DNA from 3 places in the Rhizobium sp. N731 genome. Region 3 is predicted to be linked to each of the others. Evidence: riboswitches for the same ligand, from Rfam matches in the RefSeq annotation. Region 3 holds a riboswitch; each other region holds the start of a gene.
The links. Region 3 has a riboswitch for cobalamin ahead of bluB (5,6-dimethylbenzimidazole synthase). Riboswitches for the same ligand answer to the same signal wherever they lie in the genome.
Positions count from the first base shown of each region.

Region 1: another riboswitch for cobalamin. It lies ahead of nrdH (glutaredoxin-like protein NrdH); the one in region 3 lies ahead of bluB (5,6-dimethylbenzimidazole synthase).
Region 2: another riboswitch for cobalamin. It lies ahead of cobU (bifunctional adenosylcobinamide kinase/adenosylcobinamide-phosphate guanylyltransferase); the one in region 3 lies ahead of bluB (5,6-dimethylbenzimidazole synthase).

Region 1 is NZ_CP013601.1:3,894,008-3,899,948, forward strand. Features, by position in the region: gene nrdE (class 1b ribonucleoside-diphosphate reductase subunit alpha) at 1-1,314, opposite strand, end outside; gene nrdI (class Ib ribonucleoside-diphosphate reductase assembly flavoprotein NrdI) at 1,293-1,706, opposite strand; gene nrdH (glutaredoxin-like protein NrdH) at 1,720-1,941, opposite strand; cobalamin riboswitch at 2,204-2,429, opposite strand; gene AMK02_RS18875 (heavy metal translocating P-type ATPase) at 2,838-5,072, opposite strand; gene AMK02_RS18880 (MerR family transcriptional regulator) at 5,143-5,565, shown strand; gene AMK02_RS18885 (TIGR03862 family flavoprotein) at 5,637-5,941, shown strand, end outside.
Region 2 is NZ_CP013601.1:2,556,168-2,562,108, forward strand. Features, by position in the region: gene cobN (cobaltochelatase subunit CobN) at 1-2,494, opposite strand, end outside; gene cobW (cobalamin biosynthesis protein CobW) at 2,498-3,553, opposite strand; gene cobU (bifunctional adenosylcobinamide kinase/adenosylcobinamide-phosphate guanylyltransferase) at 3,560-4,069, opposite strand; cobalamin riboswitch at 4,509-4,657, opposite strand; gene AMK02_RS12625 (chloride channel protein) at 4,884-5,941, shown strand, end outside.
Region 3 is NZ_CP013601.1:2,426,893-2,432,833, reverse strand. Features, by position in the region: gene AMK02_RS11975 (NAD+ synthase) at 1-899, shown strand, start outside; gene AMK02_RS11970 (TolB family protein) at 926-1,753, shown strand; gene AMK02_RS11965 (3-deoxy-7-phosphoheptulonate synthase) at 1,750-2,814, opposite strand; cobalamin riboswitch at 3,191-3,376, shown strand; gene bluB (5,6-dimethylbenzimidazole synthase) at 3,419-4,108, shown strand; gene AMK02_RS11955 (DUF2865 domain-containing protein) at 4,112-5,209, opposite strand; gene AMK02_RS11950 (YciI family protein) at 5,491-5,853, shown strand; gene AMK02_RS11945 (RNA polymerase sigma factor) at 5,850-5,941, shown strand, end outside.

The DNA.
Region 1 (5,941 bases), 1.5 Mb from region 3:
ATCGGCTGAATCCATCGCCGCCGCAATGTTCAGCGAACCGAGATTGCAGGAAATATCCTTGCCGAGATCCCTATAGGAGAGATCATCGTTGTATTGGCTCGCCTCGCTCACCTGCAGGATCTCCGAGCAGAGATTGCTCATGGAGATGCGCCCGGCCACCGGGTTCGCCCGATTCACCGTGTCCTCGAACATGATGTAGGGATAACCGCTTTCGAACTGGATTTCGGCGATCACCTGGAAGAATTCGCGCGCCTTGATCTTCTTCTTCGAAATACGGGCGTCCGTCACCATCTCCCGGTACTTTTCCGTCACCGAAATCTCGGTGAAGGGCACACCGTAGACGCGTTCCACGTCGTAGGGCGAGAACAGGTACATGTCCTCATTGTTCCTGGCGAGTTCGAAAGTGATATCGGGCACGACGACGCCGAGCGACAGTGTCTTGATGCGGATTTTCTCGTCGGCATTTTCCCGCTTGGTGTCGAGAAAGCGCATGATGTCGGGATGATGGGCGTTGAGATAAACCGCGCCCGCCCCCTGGCGCGCACCGAGCTGGTTGGCATAGGAGAAGCTGTCTTCGAGCAGTTTCATCACCGGGATGATGCCGGAGGACTGGTTCTCGATCTGCTTGATGGGCGCACCGGCCTCGCGGATGTTCGTCAGCGACAGGGCCACGCCGCCACCGCGCTTCGACAATTGCAGCGCCGAATTGATCGACCGGCCGATCGATTCCATATTGTCCTCGACGCGCAGCAGGAAACAGGAAACCAGTTCGCCGCGCTGCTTCTTGCCGGCATTGAGAAAGGTCGGCGTCGCCGGCTGGAAGCGGCCGGAAATGATCTCGTCGACCATGTCGCGGGCAAGGGCCTCGTCGCCCCGCGCCAAGGTCAGCGCCACCATGCAGATGCGGTCCTCATAGCGCTCGAGATAACGCTTTCCGTCGAAGGTCTTCAGCGTGTAGCTGGTGTAATATTTGAAAGCGCCGAGGAAAGTGGGAAAACGGAATTTCCTGGCATAGGCCTGATCGAAAAGGTCGCGGACGAAATTGAAGGAATATTGGTCGAGCACCTCCTGCTCGTAATAGCCCTCAGTGACGAGGTAATCGAGCTTTTCTCGAAGATTGTGAAAAAACACGGTGTTCTGGTTCACATGCTGCAGGAAATATTGCCTGGCCGCCATGCGATCCTTGTCGAGTTGGATCTTGCCGTCATCGTCATAGAGGTTCAGCATCGCGTTCAGCGCGTGATAATCGAGCGTTTCAGCCGCCTTCAGCGGTTTTGCGCCCGCATCCCGCGTCAGATTTGTTCCCGTGTCCAAAATCGTCCCATCCCGTCTTTGACATTGGCGACATCCTCGGCCGTTCCCAGAAGCTCGAACCGATAAAGGTACGGCACCTGGCACTTGTTCGAGATGACATCGCCGGCTAGCCCGTAGGTCTCGCCGAAATTGCTGTTGCCCGCGGCAATCACGCCGCGGATGTTGGAGCGGTTTTCCGCCTCGTTGAGGAAACGGATCACCGGCTTGGGCACGGCTCCCTTTACGATCCCGGGGCCGCCGTCGCCGCAATAGGTAGGCAAGATCAGCACATAAGGTTCGCGGATATGGATGTCCTCAGCGCCAAGGGGAATGCGCGCCGCGCGCAGCCCCAGCTTCTCGACGAAACGATGGGTATTTCCGGATCGGCTGGAATAATAGACAATCAGCCCCATCGCTTTTCTCAGCTCAGGAAAGCGCGCTGATCATGTCGGGTCGGAAACCCGCCCAATGCTGGCTGCCGGCAACCACGACCGGAACCTGCATGTAGCCCATGCCGCGCACACGATCGAGCGCTTCGGTATCCTGGGAGATATCGACGATTTCATAGTCCACGCCCAGGCGGTCGAGGGCGCGGTAGGTGGCGGTGCATTGGACGCAGGCCGGCTTGCTGTAAACGGTAACGCTCATCATGTTCCTCGTGATGTCAATGGATTCAGGACGCAGGGCTGGATCGGGCGCCGTACGGCGTCCGGGACAATGCTTGATAATGATGTGGCAAGGTTGGCGCTTTAAACGCCTGATATCATCCCTCGCAGGATGTGCGCGGGCGACGGCCTTGATGTTCTCGACATGACTTCAAACCCCGAAGTGCTCATGCGGACGTTCGGGGCAGCGCAACAGGCGCGGATCATTCCGCCTTCGATCACGCGACCTTCCGGACACCCCGCCCGTGGACGTTTCGTTCAAGGCAGGTCTCCTGGCTCACGGGTCGAAGCACTCTGCCCCAGCCTTCCCAAGGCATCATGCCTCAGTGACCTGAAATCGGGCAGTTGCTCGCCGCTTACAGTTGCGGGGGCAGCTCCGGCATCGCCGCGCCATGATGGCGCCACGCACCGTATTCCCGTCTTAGCCCTCGATCCTCACGAATCGAGGGAACCTCGAACACTAGATATAGTACGCGAATCCGAATTCACGTCAACGGATGGTTTGTGCATTGCGTTACGGCAGGTTTGAAATCGCTGTATTCCTGTGAAAAACAGGGATAACGAAAGCTTAACGAAAACAGGCCGTGGAGAAGGCCTCGACGTGAACCGGCCGACAAGCTGGCTCCTAGGCTGCTGACAAAGCACTGCAACCCGCGACGTCATCCTCGGCCTTGTGCCGAGGATCTGAGCACGTCCAAATAAGCATCTGAAAATTAAACCGTTTTCCTGCCTAAAATTGCGGTGGTTAGACGCTCGGCACAAGGCCGAGCATGACGGAGGAGACTTTGTCAGCAAACTGAGAGCCGGCAGATGGCCCGCTCCGCTATTTTCGATTCCCGGGTAGGCCGGAATCGGCAGTCTTCCCGCCGCCAGTCGGGTTCATACCTTTATCCGAAGCAATCGCAGCGCATTGATCGTCACCAGCACGGTGGCGCCGGTATCGGCGAGGATCGCCGGCCAGAGCCCGGTAATGCCGGCGATCGTGGTCACCAGAAAGAAAGCCTTCAGCCCGAGCGCGATGGTGATATTCTGCAAGATATTGCGCATCGTGCGCTTGGAAAGCGCGATCATCCGCGCCACGTCGCCGACGCGTCCGTGCAGCACGGCGGCATCGGCCGTCTCCAGCGCCACATCCGTGCCGCCACCCATGGCGATGCCGATGTCGGCGGCGGCGAGCGCCGGCGCGTCGTTGATGCCGTCGCCGACCTTGGCGACGACGAAACCTTCACGCTTCAATTCACCGACGACCCGCTGCTTGTCCTCGGGCATCATCTCGCCGCGCCAGTCGATACCGAGCATGCCGGCGACGGCGGCCGCCGTCCGCTTGTTGTCGCCCGTCAGCATCATCGCCTTGACACCGGCCGATTTGAGCGCCGAGAGCCCCACTTCGGCATCCTCGCGCGGCTCGTCGCGCATGGCGATCAGGCCGGCCGCAGCGCCATTGACGAGCAGCACCGATACGCTCTTGCCCTCATCATTGAGCCCTGCAATACGCGCCTCCTGTTCCGCGTTGAGCGCCCCACGCTCGCGTGCGGCAGGCGGCGACAAGAGATCCACTGTCTCGCCGCCGACCTTGCCGGTGACCCCCTTGCCCGGCAGCGCTTCCAGTTCGAAGGCGGGCGGCACGGGCACGCCGTCCGCTTTGGCGCGGTGGAGAATCGCCAGTGCCAGCGGATGGCTGGAGCCCTGCTCGAGCACAGCCGCGCGCGACAGGAGCTGCGCCTCGCTCAATCCGAAGGAAAGGATGTCGGTGACCCGAGGCTTGCCTTCCGTCAGCGTGCCCGTCTTGTCGAAGGCGACCATCGTCACCTTGCCGAGCGTCTCCAGGACCGCGCCGCCCTTCATCAGCAATCCGCGCCGTGCGGCCGCCGACAGCGAAGCGGCGATCGCCGCCGGCGTCGAGATGACGAGGGCGCAGGGGCAGCCAATAAGCAGGATGGCAAGGCCTTTGTAGATCCATTCACTCCACGCGCCGCCGAAAAACAGCGGCGGAATGACCGCGAACAGTGCGGCGACGACGACGACACCTGGCGTGTAGTAGCGCGAAAACCGATCGATGTACCGCTCCGTCGGCGCCTTCGATTCCTGCGCTTCTTCCACCAGCTTGACGACGCGAGCAATGGTATTGTCGGCAGCGGCTGCCGTGACGCGAACCCTGAGCACCGCATCGCCATTGACCGTACCGGCATAGACGACGGCATCGACGCCCTTACGCACCGGCGTGCTCTCGCCCGTCACCGGAGCCTCGTCGATCGCGCTCTCGCCTGATACGATGACGCCGTCGGCAGAGATGCGGTCGCCGGGACGAACCATGATGACCGCGCCGACGGCAAGACTTTCCGCCGGCACCTCGCGCATCTGCCCATTGTCTTCGAGCAGCGCGGTCTTCGGCACCAGGGCCGTCAGCGACTGGATGCTTTCACGCGCCCTGCCCGCCGCCACGCCTTCGAGCAGCTCGCCGACGAGGAACAGGAATACGACCGTTGCCGCTTCCTCGCCCGCATTGATGATGACGGCGCCGACGGCGGCGATCGTCATCAGCATCTCGATCGAAAACGGCGTGCCTGACAAAGCCGCCATGACGGCTCGCCGCGCAATCGGCAGCAGACCGACCAGTATCGCGACCAAGAAGGCATAGGACGCGATCGCCGGCACGAGATGGCCGACGGCATAGGCGACAATGAGTGCCGCACCCGAAAAAATGGTCAGGCGGCCTTTCCTGCTCCGCCACCAAGGACCGGTCATCAGCGCATGGTCGTGCCCATGCAGGCCTTCGATTTCCTTCTCGTCATGGGCATGATCGTGATCATGCCCGGCACGGTCGTGATCTCCATGGCCATGAGCGGCATGATCGTGATGATGGTGCGGGCGGCCTTCACGCGCGGGCGTCGCATTTCCGGTAAAGGGCGAGATGGAATAACCAAGCCCCGTCACCTTCCTCTCGAGTGCCTTGAGATCGCTGCCGTCATGCCGGACGGTCATGGTGCCTGTCACCACCGAGACGGTGACATCGGCAACGCCTGCTATGCGCCTGACTGCGGTGTCGATCTTGCTCGCGCAGGCGGCGCAATCCATGCCGCCGACCCTGTATCGTGTCTCGCTCGTCTCAGCCATATCCGCTTCCTTGTCAAACAGAAGCATCCCCCCTACATCCTCTAGCAACTAGAGGTGCAAGAGAAAAATCATGAAAAAGATCACGATTGGCGAGGCGGCCCGTCGGAGCGGCGTGAAGGTGCCAACGGTGCGCTATTACGAAAGCATCGGCCTGCTCGCGGCGCCGAGCCGCAGCGAAGGCAACCAGCGATCCTTCGAACCTGCCGACATCAGCCGCCTCGCTTTCATCCGCCACGCGCGCGAGCTCGGTTTCGAGATCGAGGCGATCCGTACGCTGCTGACGCTGCAGGATGATCCGAACCAGTCCTGCGCCTCGGCCGACGCCATCGCCAAGGCTCGCCTCGTTGAAGTCGAGCAGCGCATCCGCAGCCTGACGGCGCTTAAGGCAGAGCTCGAAATCATGGTGGAGAGCTGCGGCCACGGCCGCGTCGATCAATGCCGCGTCATCGAGGTTCTCGCCGACCACGGTCAGTGCACGCATTCGCACCATTGACAAATCTGCACCCTTGCAGGTGATCGGCGCCCGCGGCAAAACTGCGCCGGAAAGAATCGGGCGAAGACATCATGAGCCAGAAACGGATTGCGATCATCGGCGGCGGCCCGGCGGGCCTTGCGGCTGCCGAGCGGCTGTCGCTCTCCGGCCACGCGGTGACGGTCTACGACGCCATGCCGACCTTCGCGCGCAAGTTCCTGCTGGCCGGCAAGTCGGGCCTCAATATCACCCATTCCGAGGACTATGCCCGCTTCGCCACGCGTTTCGGCGCGGCTTCAGCCCGTCTTCGTCCCGCTCTCGATGCCTTTACCCCTGGCGATGTCACGGATTGGGCCGTAGGGCTCGGCACCGAGACCTTCGTCGGCTCCTCCGGCCG
Region 2 (5,941 bases), 130 kb from region 3:
TTGCCGCGGGCGCAGCGGTAAGTCCCTCCCCCTTGTGGGGAGGGGTTGGGAAGGGGTTTCTCACAGCATCCCCAGCAATCGCCCGCTGCAGACTTGCATCCCCACCCTCGCCGAGCCCGCGCGGCACCCGCGCCAGCGCCACGGTCAAGTCCGTCAGCAGCCGCCCCTCCGGCGACACGCCGAACACGTGCAGCCCATCACGGATCTGCATCTCCTTCAGATCGCAGAGATAGGCATCAAGCTTCTTCAGCGCATCACCTTCGCTCTCGCCTTTCGCAATCCCCGCATCCCGATCCAGCCCGATATCGGTGACGAGATCGAGGATCTGGCGGCTGAGCAGCCGGATACGGCGAGGGTCGCCGCCAGCGGCCTGGTAATATTCGTCGACTAGCGCCTCCAGATCCTTGAGCGGCCCGTAGCTTTCGGCCCGCGTCAACGGCGGCGTCAGGTGGTCGATGATGACGGCGGCGGTGCGGCGCTTGGCCTGCGTGCCCTCGCCCGGATCATTGACGATGAAGGGGTAGAGATGCGGCAACGGCCCGAGGATCGCTTCCGGATAACACGTCTCCGACAGCGCCAGCGCCTTGCCCGGCAGCCATTCGAGATTGCCGTGCTTGCCCATGTGGATAACGGCGTCGGCGCCAAATTCGCGCCGCAGGAAAGCATAAAAGGCAATATAGCCATGCGGCGGCACGAGATCCGGCGAATGATAGCTCTCCTTCGGATCGATATTGTAGCCGCGCGCCGGCTGGATGCCGACCAGGACGCTGCCGAAGCGGGCGAAAGGCAGGGCGAAGACGCCGTCGCGAAAATAGGGGTCGTTCTCCGGCTCACCCCAGCGCGCCCTCACCTCATCCTGAATCTTTTTGGGAAGAGATTCCAGGAAGTTTTTGTAGCGACTGAGCGAAAGAGCCTCGCGGATGACCCGGTCGTCATGCCCGGAATTGGTAGGCCCCTCCATCAGATGGCGGATCAGCGCGTCGCCGTCGGCCGGAACATCGGCGACCGGATAATTCGCACCCGCCATCGCCCGAAGCACCTCGATGCTGCCGGCCGGCGTGTCGAGCCCGACGCCGTTGCCGAGCCGGCCGTCGCGGTTCGGATAATTCGCCATAACGAGGGCGATGCGCCTCCTATTAGCGGGCGACCGGCGCAGCCGCGCCCAACTGGCGGCGAGCTCCGCCGTATAGCGGACCCGGCCGGCATCGGGCACGCTGGCGACGATGTTCGCCTCGATAGCCGCGTCGTAACGCGCCGCCGTCTTGAAGGACACCGCCCGCGCCAATACGCGCCCGTCGACTTCGGGCAGCGCCACATTCATGCCGAGATCGCGCGCCGATAGACCTTGAGACGAAGCCTCCCAGGCGTCCCGCGACGAGGCCGACAGGATTGCCTGCAGCACGATGGCGTCATTGACCTCAAGCACGGTCGGCTCGCGATCGGCACCAGGGGCGGAGACGGCAAAGCCTGTGGTGTTGATGACGACATGGGGCTTGAGGTCGGCGAAGATGGATTCGAGGATTCCTTTGGAGACGGGGTCTTTGAGGCTATAGGCGAAGACCGGCAGCGGGTGCAGGCCCTGCGCTTGCAACGCCTCGATCAGGGCTTCGATGGGTCGGGTTTCTCCACTTTGGACGAGGGCGCGGTAGAACGCGATGGCGACGATAGAGCGGATCGTAAGTTCGGTATCCACCTTTTCCGTCGAATGTTCGCCCTTATCTTCGTCCGCGCGTGCGGTACCCCCCTCTGCCCTGCCGGGCATCTCCCCCACAAGGGGGGAGATCGAGTCGCCGACAGGGCTTCTCCAAACAACTGATGCAGGGCGACGGTCTCGCTCCTTGCCGATCTCCCCCCCTGTGGGGGAGGTCTCCGGCAGGGCAGAGGGGGGTGTTTCCGCAGAAGTGCCAGAAACCAGCCTCTTCCACTCCTCAGTTCCAACCAGCCCCCGCCCCGGCCACCAGATGCCAGCCTTCATCAAAGGCGCGGCCGGCGCCGGCTTCTCCGCCCCTGACAGCATCGCCGATGCATAAGTGAGAAAATCCCGCGCATTGGCGTCGCCGCCTTCGATCAGATAGGCCCAGAGCGCGTTGAGATCGTCGAGGTCAACATTGGAGAAAGGAACCAGCCCGGCATCCGGCTTGGCATCGCCAGGCAATACCGCAATCAGTGCCCCGTTGCGGGCGGCAACGGCGTGCAGCGCCTCCAGCGTATAATGGAAATAGCTGGCGCCGCCGAGCGCACGCACGACGATCAGCTTGGCATGCCGGGCCGTTCGCTCGACATAGGTATCGACCGACATCGGATGCTTGAGGTTCATCAGGTTCGCGAGCCTCAGCGAATGCGACATCCCCTCACACTCGCGATAGGCGGCCGCGATCGCGGCAAGCTCGGTGTCGGCAGCCGACAGGAACAGGATATCGCCCGGCGACTGGCCGAGGTCGATCGCCTCCTCGCCGTCGCTGATCGTTCCCTGCTGGGCCAGAAGCAGATGCATCGATTATCCCTGAATGAGCGCTTCGATCGCCTTGCGCACCGCGTCCTGGTTCATTTCGTGCCAGCCGATGACGACAAGGCGCGTGCGGCGCGCCTCGCCCGCTGCCCAGGCGCGGTCGAAATACTGGTCGATGCGGCTGCCGACGGCCTGCAACTGCAGGCGCATTGGCTTGTTCGAAACGTCGATGAAGCCCTTGAGGCGCAGCACGTCATGCTCAGCGATGATGCCCTTCAGCTTCTCGACAAAGCCTGTCGGATCGGAAACGGCGCCGAGTTCGACAACGAAGCTGTCGAATTCGTCGTGGTCGTGCGGCGTCCCTTCCTCGTGCTCCAGCTCGTGATGGGACTTGCGGTTGGCGATATCGTCTTCCGTGCCGATGCCGAGGCCGAGCAACACGCCGGCCGGCACCTCGCCATTCCTGGCCTCGATCATGACCGGCTTGCGGGCGACGCGGGAGGCAACTTCGCTCTTCACGCGGCCCAGGCCATCGCCATCGATCAGGTCGGTCTTGTTGAGCACGATGAGATCGGCGCATGTGAGCTGGTCTTCGAACAGCTCCTCGATCGGGCTCTCATGATCGAGCGAGTCGTCTTCGCTACGCGCCGCCTCGACCGCATCATGGTCGTCGGCGAAACGACCGGCGGCAACGGCCGCGCTGTCGACCACCGTAATGACGCCGTCGACGGTCACCTGGGTGCGGATATCAGGCCAGTTAAAGGCGGCGACCAGCGGCTGCGGCAGGGCGAGGCCGGAGGTTTCGATGACGATATGGTCGGGCCGCTGTTCGCGCTCCAGAAGCTTCGTCATCGTTGGGATGAAATCGTCGGCGACGGTGCAGCAGATGCAGCCATTGGTGAGTTCGATGATATCGTCCTCGCTGCAATTCTCCGCGCCGCAGCCCTTCAGCACCTCGCCATCGACACCGAGATCGCCGAACTCGTTGATGATAAGCGCAATCTTTTTGCCGCCGGCATTGGTGAGCAGGTTGCGGATCATCGTCGTCTTGCCGGCGCCGAGGAAGCCGGTGATGACGGTTGCGGGGATTTTCTGCTGGTTCATGGAACTTCAACCCTTCATTTTCAACGGCAGACCGGCCGCGATGAAATAGACTTCGTCGGCCTTCGCCGCGATTATTTGGTGCAGCCGTCCGGCATGATCGCGAAAATCGCGCGCCATTCGATTGTCAGGCACGATGCCGAGGCCAACCTCGTTGGAAACAACGACGATCCGCGCCCTGGCGCTAGGCAGGAAATCGGCTAGCGCCGTAAACTCCGCTGGGATATCTCGCTCCTCCATTATCAGATTGGTCACCCAGAGCGTCAGGCAGTCGATCAGCACAATGCGCCTCTCGCGGTCGATGGCGGTAAGCTTCTCGACGAGATCGAGGGGCTCCTCATGCGTCGTCCAGGAGGGGCCGCGATCGGCCTTGTGCTGGGCAATACGCGTCCGCATCTCCTCGTCCCAGGCACGGCCGGTGGCGAGGTAGTGGCGCTCGAGGCCGCTTGCCATAACGAGATTTTCGGCAAAACGGGATTTGCCGGAGCGTGCGCCGCCGAGGATGAGGGTGGTGGTCATACTGAAGCGGCCTTCGGAGAGAAGATGTGGCCGTTAGCCGTCGAGGCTGTGACACCCGCATACTCGACATAAGCGTCCGAAATCACCGCACCGCCGCCACTGTATCGCACCACCGCAGGCGGCACTGAATTCGTTCGTTCAGCCAAAACAACCTCCGTGCTGGCAGCGGGTCTCTTGCCCAGGGTTGGGCTTTTCGCCCGGCACGGAAGGCAGGTCTCCTGGCTCGCGGTTATCGGCGGCGATCGGGGCGAACCGGAAGCCCGGTCGCCCCTGATCGTGCCAGCGGATCTGCCTCGCCTTCCCGGCTGCCTCGATGAAAAGGTGGACGATTCGTAGAGATAGAGGCGTCCGACCCCGGTTGATCACCATGCATTTCCAGTGGCTTTTCCGGCATGTCGCCCATCCCACCCGCCTGCACGATTGCAGCCCGCCAGCCGAAAGGGTTCGATGCCGGATGGAAGACCCTGACCGCTCTACAGTCGCGGGGTCGGCTGTGATGAAGGCGCCCGATGTGGGTCCGCCCCGTCACATTCCCTTTTCATCCGGAAAGCGAAATGCCGATCCGGAACCATCCGTTATTCCTCGGATGGTTAGGCAAGCCGGCGGGTGAAGTCAACCGACCTTCGCAAACACCTTCCCGCAACGTTGCGCGAAAGGCCAGCCAACACCGCTGACTCTACCGGAAATATCGTCTTTTATCAGATGCTTACGTCATAAATATTTGACCCGCCGGTCGGCTTTTCGCCGCAATTGCGTTGCAAGGCAACCGCACCTCCGCCCTTGACCCGGCCTCTCCTCGCCTAGTTGTCTAGCCATGCTTATGAAATTGGATCGGCGCCGCCTGCGCACGCTGCGTGTTTTCTTCGATCCGGGGCGGCTGCGTGCGCTGACGCGCCGCAGCGAAGTTGGCCTGTCGCTGACAGGCGCCATCGTCGGCATCGCTTCGGGCCTTGCCGTGACCGGCATGAGCTATGTCTCCAACCAACTGCACCAGCTTGTTTTCGGCATCGCCGACAGCGACAGGCTGAGCGCGTCTGCCATCGAGGACAAGATGCTGCTGCTCACCGCCCCCGTCATCGGTGGCGCCCTGCTCGGCCTACTGCTCCTGGTCCTCGCCAAACGGCGCAAGAAACCAATGGTCGACCCGATCGAGGCGAACGCACTGCATGGCGGCCGCCTCTCCCTGACCGATAGCATCATCGTTGCCGTACAGAACCTGATCTCCAACGGCTTCGGCGCCTCCGTCGGCCTGGAGGCCGGCTATACCCAGCTCGCCGCCGGCATCGCCTCCAAATTCGGCCTGAAGCTGCAGCTACGCCGCTCGGACCTGCGCATCCTCGTCGGTTGCGGCGCGGCCGGCGCCATCGCCGCCGCCTTCAACGCGCCGCTGACGGGCGCCTTCTACGCCTTCGAGCTGATCATCGGCACCTATACCATCGTGTCGTTGACCCCGGTCGTCGTCTCCGCCCTCGTTTCAACCCTCATCGCAAGGTTGCTTGTCCAGGGCGATTTCACCATCGATATCGGCAGCTTCGGCTCGGTCGTGCCGGCCGATTATATCCCGGCGCTGCTGCTCGGCGTCTTCTGCGCCGGCGTTGGCATTCTCCTCATGCAGGGCGTAGCCTTCATCGAGGAGGTGGCGCGCAAAAGCTCGATCGCCCCGCCCTTTCGCCCGGCGCTCGGCGGCATCATCGTCGGGCTTCTTGCCATGATCTCCCCCCAGGTTCTTTCGGCCGGCCACGGCGCGCTGCATCTCAACTTGTCCCGCGACGTGGCGATCCCGGCGCTGATCGGTCTCTTCCTCCTGAAATCCCTTGCCTCGGCGATCTCGATCGGCTCCGGTTTCAGGGGCGGACTGTTTTTCGCCTCGCT
Region 3 (5,941 bases):
CCGAAGGGCCGATGGCGCGTATCCCCGAGGGTGAGGAGGCCGATTATCGCGCCTGCCTGCTTGGCTTCCGCGACTACGTCAATAAAAACGGTTTCAAAACTGTCGTTCTCGGCCTTTCCGGCGGCATCGACTCAGCGATCTGCACAGCGATCGCGGTCGATGCTCTCGGAGAGGAGCGGGTGCGAACGGTGATGCTGCCCTATCGTTACACGTCGGAAGATTCACTGAAGGATGCAGCCGACTGCGCCAAGGCGCTCGGCTGCCGCTATGACATCGTACCGATCGAGCAGCCGGTAACCGGCTTCAGCAGCTCGCTGTCCAACCTCTTCGAGGGTACGGAGAGCGGAATCACCGAGGAGAACTTGCAGAGCCGCGCGCGCGGCGTCATCCTGATGGCGATCTCCAACAAGTTCGGCGCGATGGTGGTGACGACGGGCAACAAGTCGGAAATGTCGGTCGGCTACGCCACGCTGTATGGCGACATGAACGGCGGCTTCAATCCGATCAAGGACCTCTACAAGATGCAGGTCTATGCGCTAGCCCGCTGGCGCAACGAGAATGTGCCGCCGGGCGCGCTAGGCCCGTCGGGTGAAGTGATTCCGCAGAATATCATCGACAAGGCACCATCGGCCGAGCTGCGTCCCGATCAAAAGGATCAGGATTCGCTGCCGCCTTATCCCGTTCTCGACGATATTCTCGAGTGCCTGGTGGAGAAGGAAATGGCTGTTGAGGAGATCGTCGCGCGCGGCCATGACGTAGCGACCGTTCACCGGGTCGAGCATCTGCTCTATCTCGCCGAATATAAGCGCCGGCAATCGGCGCCGGGCGTGAAGATCACCAAGAAGAATTTCGGCCGCGACCGGCGCTATCCAATCACCAATCGATTCCGCGATCGCTGACGCAATCGACATATCAGTGAGGCAACATGCGCAGCTCGGTCGAGATCTATAATGTGGGGACGGGCAGGGCTCGCGAGGTCTGGCAAACGGACAGGCTGGTGGAAGCGCCGAACTTCTCGCCTGATGGTTCCTACCTGCTGCTCAACGGCGACGGGCTGCTCTTCCGGCTGCCGCTCGATGGCGGCGAGGTGGTCAGGGTCGATACGGGCTTTGCCGTCAATTGCAACAATGATCACGGCATTTCACCTGATGGCACCGAAATCGTCATCTCGGACAAGACCGAATTCGGCAAGTCGGCCATCTATATCCTGCCGATCGAAGGCGGAACGCCGCGGCTCGTCACCCGGAACCAGCCCTCCTACTGGCATGGCTGGTCGCCTGATGGCCGCCAGCTCGCCTATTGCGGCATTCGCGACGACCTCTTCGATATCTATACGATCTCCGTCGACGGCGGCGCCGAAACGCGGCTGACGCATGGCGAGGGCCGCAACGATGGACCGGATTATTCGGCCGACGGACAATGGATCTACTTCAATTCCAGCCGCACCGGGCTGATGCAGATTTGGCGTATCCACCCCGACGGCACGGGCCTCGAGCAGGTAACGTCGGACAATCAGGGCAACTGGTTCGCCCATCCGTCGCCGAAAAATGACAAGGTGCTGATCCTGTCCTATGACCCCTCGGTTTTCGATCATCCGCGCGATCTCGACGTGCGGCTGCGGCTGATGGACATGGATGGCGGCAACCTGAAAACGCTGTTCGAACTTTTCGGTGGGCAGGGCACGATCAATGTGCCCTGCTGGTCTCCTGATGGCGAAGAATTCGCTTATGTGCGCTATTTCCCGGCTGATTAAGCCGCTGCCGCCTTGCGCCGCGCGCCAGCGGCTTTCGCCAGGTCTTCCAATACCGTCACCGACATGTTCCAGTCGATGCAGCCATCGGTGATAGACTGGCCGTAGACCAGCGGCTTGCCGGGAACGAGATCCTGGCGGCCGGCGACGAGGTTGCTTTCCACCATCATGCCCTTGATATGATAGTTTCCGGCGGCGATCTGCGAGGCCACGGAATGGACGACGAGCGGCTGGTTCATCGGGTCTTTGCCGCTGTTGGCATGGCTGGCGTCGATGAGGATGCGCGGGGCGACGCCGAGTTTAAGGCATTCCGCTGTGACGGCTTCGACATCGGCCGCCTCGTAATTCGGCCGCTTGCCGCCGCGCAGAATGATGTGGCAGTCCTCATTGCCCTTTGTCGAGGCGATTGCCGCCTGTCCGTCCTTGGTAACGGCCGGGAAGTGATGCGGTTGTGATGCGGCCATAATCGCGTCGAGTGCGACGCGAGCGCCGCCGTCGGTGCCGTTCTTGAAGCCGATCGGGCAGGAGAGGCCGGAGGCGAGCTGGCGATGGATCTGGCTTTCGGTCGTACGCGCGCCGATCGCGCCCCAGCTGACAAGGTCGGCAATGTATTGCGGCGTGATCGTCTCGAGGAATTCGACGCCAGCGGGCAGGCCCATTGCGTTGATGTCGAGCAGCAGGCGCCTGGCAATGCGAAGCCCTTCCTCGATGCGGTAGCTGCCGTCGAGATGCGGGTCGTTCATCAGACCCTTCCAGCCGACCGTGGTGCGGGGCTTTTCGAAATAGACGCGCATGACGATTTCCAGATCACTGGAGAAGCGCTGTCGCTGCTCGGCCAGCCGCGCGGCATATTCGCGTGCGGCAACCGGATCGTGGATGGAGCAGGGGCCGATGACGACGATCAGGCGGTCGTCTTCTCCCTCGAGGATCCGATGGATCGCATGACGGTTGCTGGTCACCGTCTCGCTGACGGCAACGGTTCGGGGGATTTCCGCGATGATATCTGCGGGTTTGGTCAGCGGGGTGATTTCGAGGATACGCAGATCATCAATGGTATCGGGCACGGTGTGGCTCCTGTTTGGTCATACCGTGCGGAAACAAAAAAAGCCGCCAGGTAGACTAGCGGCTGTTCGGGTGGTCGTCGCGTCGAATTCAGTTACGCACGGGCCCGCATCCGCTGGGAGCAGCGGTACCAATAAAATCGCGAGGCGTAGACAGAAGTGATCGACATGCGGCGTGTTTAGCGTGGCGGCCTTCCGTTGTCACGCAGAATCTGCGGCCCGAAAGAGGGCTTGGGCGTGCAGCAGTCTCTAATGCGTTTGCGAGCGTGGTCGTGACCAGCCGCCGCCTGTTCACCGGCATGTCAGGCGGAAAAATCGCTGTTTGCCTAACGGCCTCCTCGGGCTCGGCTGCCTCCGCTTGCCCGCGAAGCGCTTTCCTGAAATAGATACCTCGTCAGGTGCCCGCTTTCACGCGGGAGAATCGGGAATCCGGTGCAAGACCGGAACGTGCCCAACGCTGTAAGGCCGACGCTCGCCGCCTCATCATGCCACTGGCTTTTGCCGGGAAGGCTGCGGCAGACGGATGACGCCAAGTCAGAAGACCGGCCTGGCAAGATAGACCCAACCCGCGCGGACGGCGGGCGGTTGCGTTGTTGGGGATTTGACGATGCGACCCTTTGTTGAGGATGCCCTGTCGGAGGCATCCGGTTTTTCTCCGGCCGAACGCGAGGCCGTGTATCACGCGATCATGACCCGACGCGACGTGCGCAGCCAGTTCCTGCCCGATCCGTTGCCGGACGATGTCGTGGCGCGGCTTCTGACGGCCGCCCATCACGCTCCCTCCGTCGGCTTCCTGCAGCCGTGGAACTTCATCCTGGTGAAAAGCGAATCCGTGCGCGCGCGTGTCCGGGACGCTTTTGCAAAGGCCAACGAAGAGGCGGCACTGATGTTCGACGGCGAACGGCGGCAGGCGTACCGCTCCCTCAAGCTCGAAGGCATCGTGGAGGCGCCGCTCGGCATATGCGTGACCTGCGATCCCACCCGCGGCGGCAGCGTGGTGCTGGGACGGACGCACAATCCGCGGATGGATTCCTATTCGACCGTTTGCGCAATCCAGAATCTCTGGCTTGCGGCCCGCGCCGAAGGGGTCGGCATCGGCTGGGTCAGCATCTTTCGTGAAGGCGACCTGAAAACAATTCTCGGCATACCCGAGCATATCGAGGTGGTCGCGTGGCTCTGTGCCGGCTTTGTCGACCGGCTTTATGATGAACCGGAACTCTCGGTCAAAGGTTGGCGGCAGCGGCTACCGCTCGAGGAACTCGTGTTCCATGATGGATGGGGACGCAACGACCCTTAGCGATTACTGCTGTTGTGGTTGCGGGCCCGCCGTTGCCGGATTGGCAAGGTCGATCGAGCCCTGGTCGCCGGCAAGGAATTGCGGGCCGACCTGACGGACCTTGTTCTGCGTGGGGTCGTAGGGACGTTCGGGAACGGATGGCTGCGGCGGGGCTGATGCTGCCGCGGTATCTTTCGCCGGCGGATTGGTGCGGACCGTCGTGATCGAGCCCTGCTGCGGCGGTTCGCTCAGGGCCTGCTTGCCGCGCATCTCCTCGTAATAGGCGGTGAGATTGCAGGCGCAGGAATTTTTTTCGCCAGGCGCGCGGTTCTTGTAGGCAAAGGCGTTCTTCATGGCGCTATAGGGCGCACCCGTTGCGGCCGAAATCATGTTCGAGGCTTCGGTGCTGGTCACGTCGCGATAAAAGAGCTCGGTCTCGATGTCGGGGCACATCTTGGCGCAGGTCTGGGCATCGCGGCCGAAATCGACCGAGGTGGTGTTCGAACTGATCGGGAAGAAGCCGCCGTCGCAGCTGCGAACGCAGATGGTGCTGACCGGCGAAAACATTTCGGTCCTCGGCAGACCATAACGCGGATCGGCCTCTTCACCGCCGCCGAGCGGGATGAATGTGTCGGTGCGCATCGCCTGTTCCTCTACGCTTGGGGCGGGCTCGCTGGCGCTGCGCTCTGTCGGGGCATAGAAATTTTCGCTGTTGCAGCCATTGCGTTCGAGTGCCGCCGTCAATTCTCGGCGCGCGTCGTCATCGCCGGCCTGGCTGCGCAGCTCGTTGCGGCGGTCCTGGAGATAACGGATATTATCGATCATCCGGGCTTCGGCGTCAGAAAGCTCGGCGCAAAAATCGGCATTCTCACCGCCGATCACGACCATGCTGCCTGAGGTGCAGCCATAGCTGCGCAGATCGTTGCGGACTTTGCGCAATTCGAGGTTTTGCTCGGCGATTGCGCTGGCATATTGGCGCGCTTCCGGACCGTTATTGTTGCCGATCGATCGTGGTAGGTCGGCAAGGCGACCGCGCAAGTCATTGCAAATAGCGCTGCTTTGTGCGGCGGCCGGCGATGCCAGCGCAAGCACAAGAGCAAGAGACAGGTGTCGGCGTTTCACGGCGTTGTCCGGGAATGAGAAAGTGTCGATCGGTCAAGGGTGGCGTCCATCCGCCGTACCTTGTCTCTTAACGTGTTTCTCTTAATAAGCTTGGATCAATTCCTAGCGCATTTTCGAGATTTTATCCAGAAGACGCAGGTAATCTTCCGTCAGGTAAGTCGGCACAGCATTGCACCCGGAGGCGGACACTGCAGCCGTCAACAGCAGTTCCCTTCTTCATACGAATTGTTATTCTCGGCGCTCGTTCCTGTGGGGAATTGGCTTTCACTGAGGATGAAGCAATGCGCTACATGCTGATGCTGCATGCGGACGAAACTGCCGGGAACTCCATAGCGCCCGAGGACATGGCGCGTTTCATGGGGCAGATGTATGCCTATCAACAAGCGCTGGAGAAGGCGGCTGCGTTCGTCTCGAGCAATGCGCTCGTCAGCTCCTCTGAGGCCAGTCTCGTTCGTGTTCAAGGAAACGAGGTCAGCGTTCTGGACGGCCCTTATGCCGATGTTCGCGAACAGTTCGGTGGGTACTTTATCATCGACGTCGCCGATATGGACGAGGCCAACAAATGGGCGGCACGCTGCCCTGCCGCGACCTGGGGAACCGTTGAAGTTCGTCGCATCAGGGATGCGTCGGAATATGCAGGATGACGGTTTCGGCTTCTACCGTTGCCCGAGGTGTCGCAGAGCGAGTGGCGCGCGAGAGCTATGGCCGTCTCGTCGCCTATCTTGGAGGACG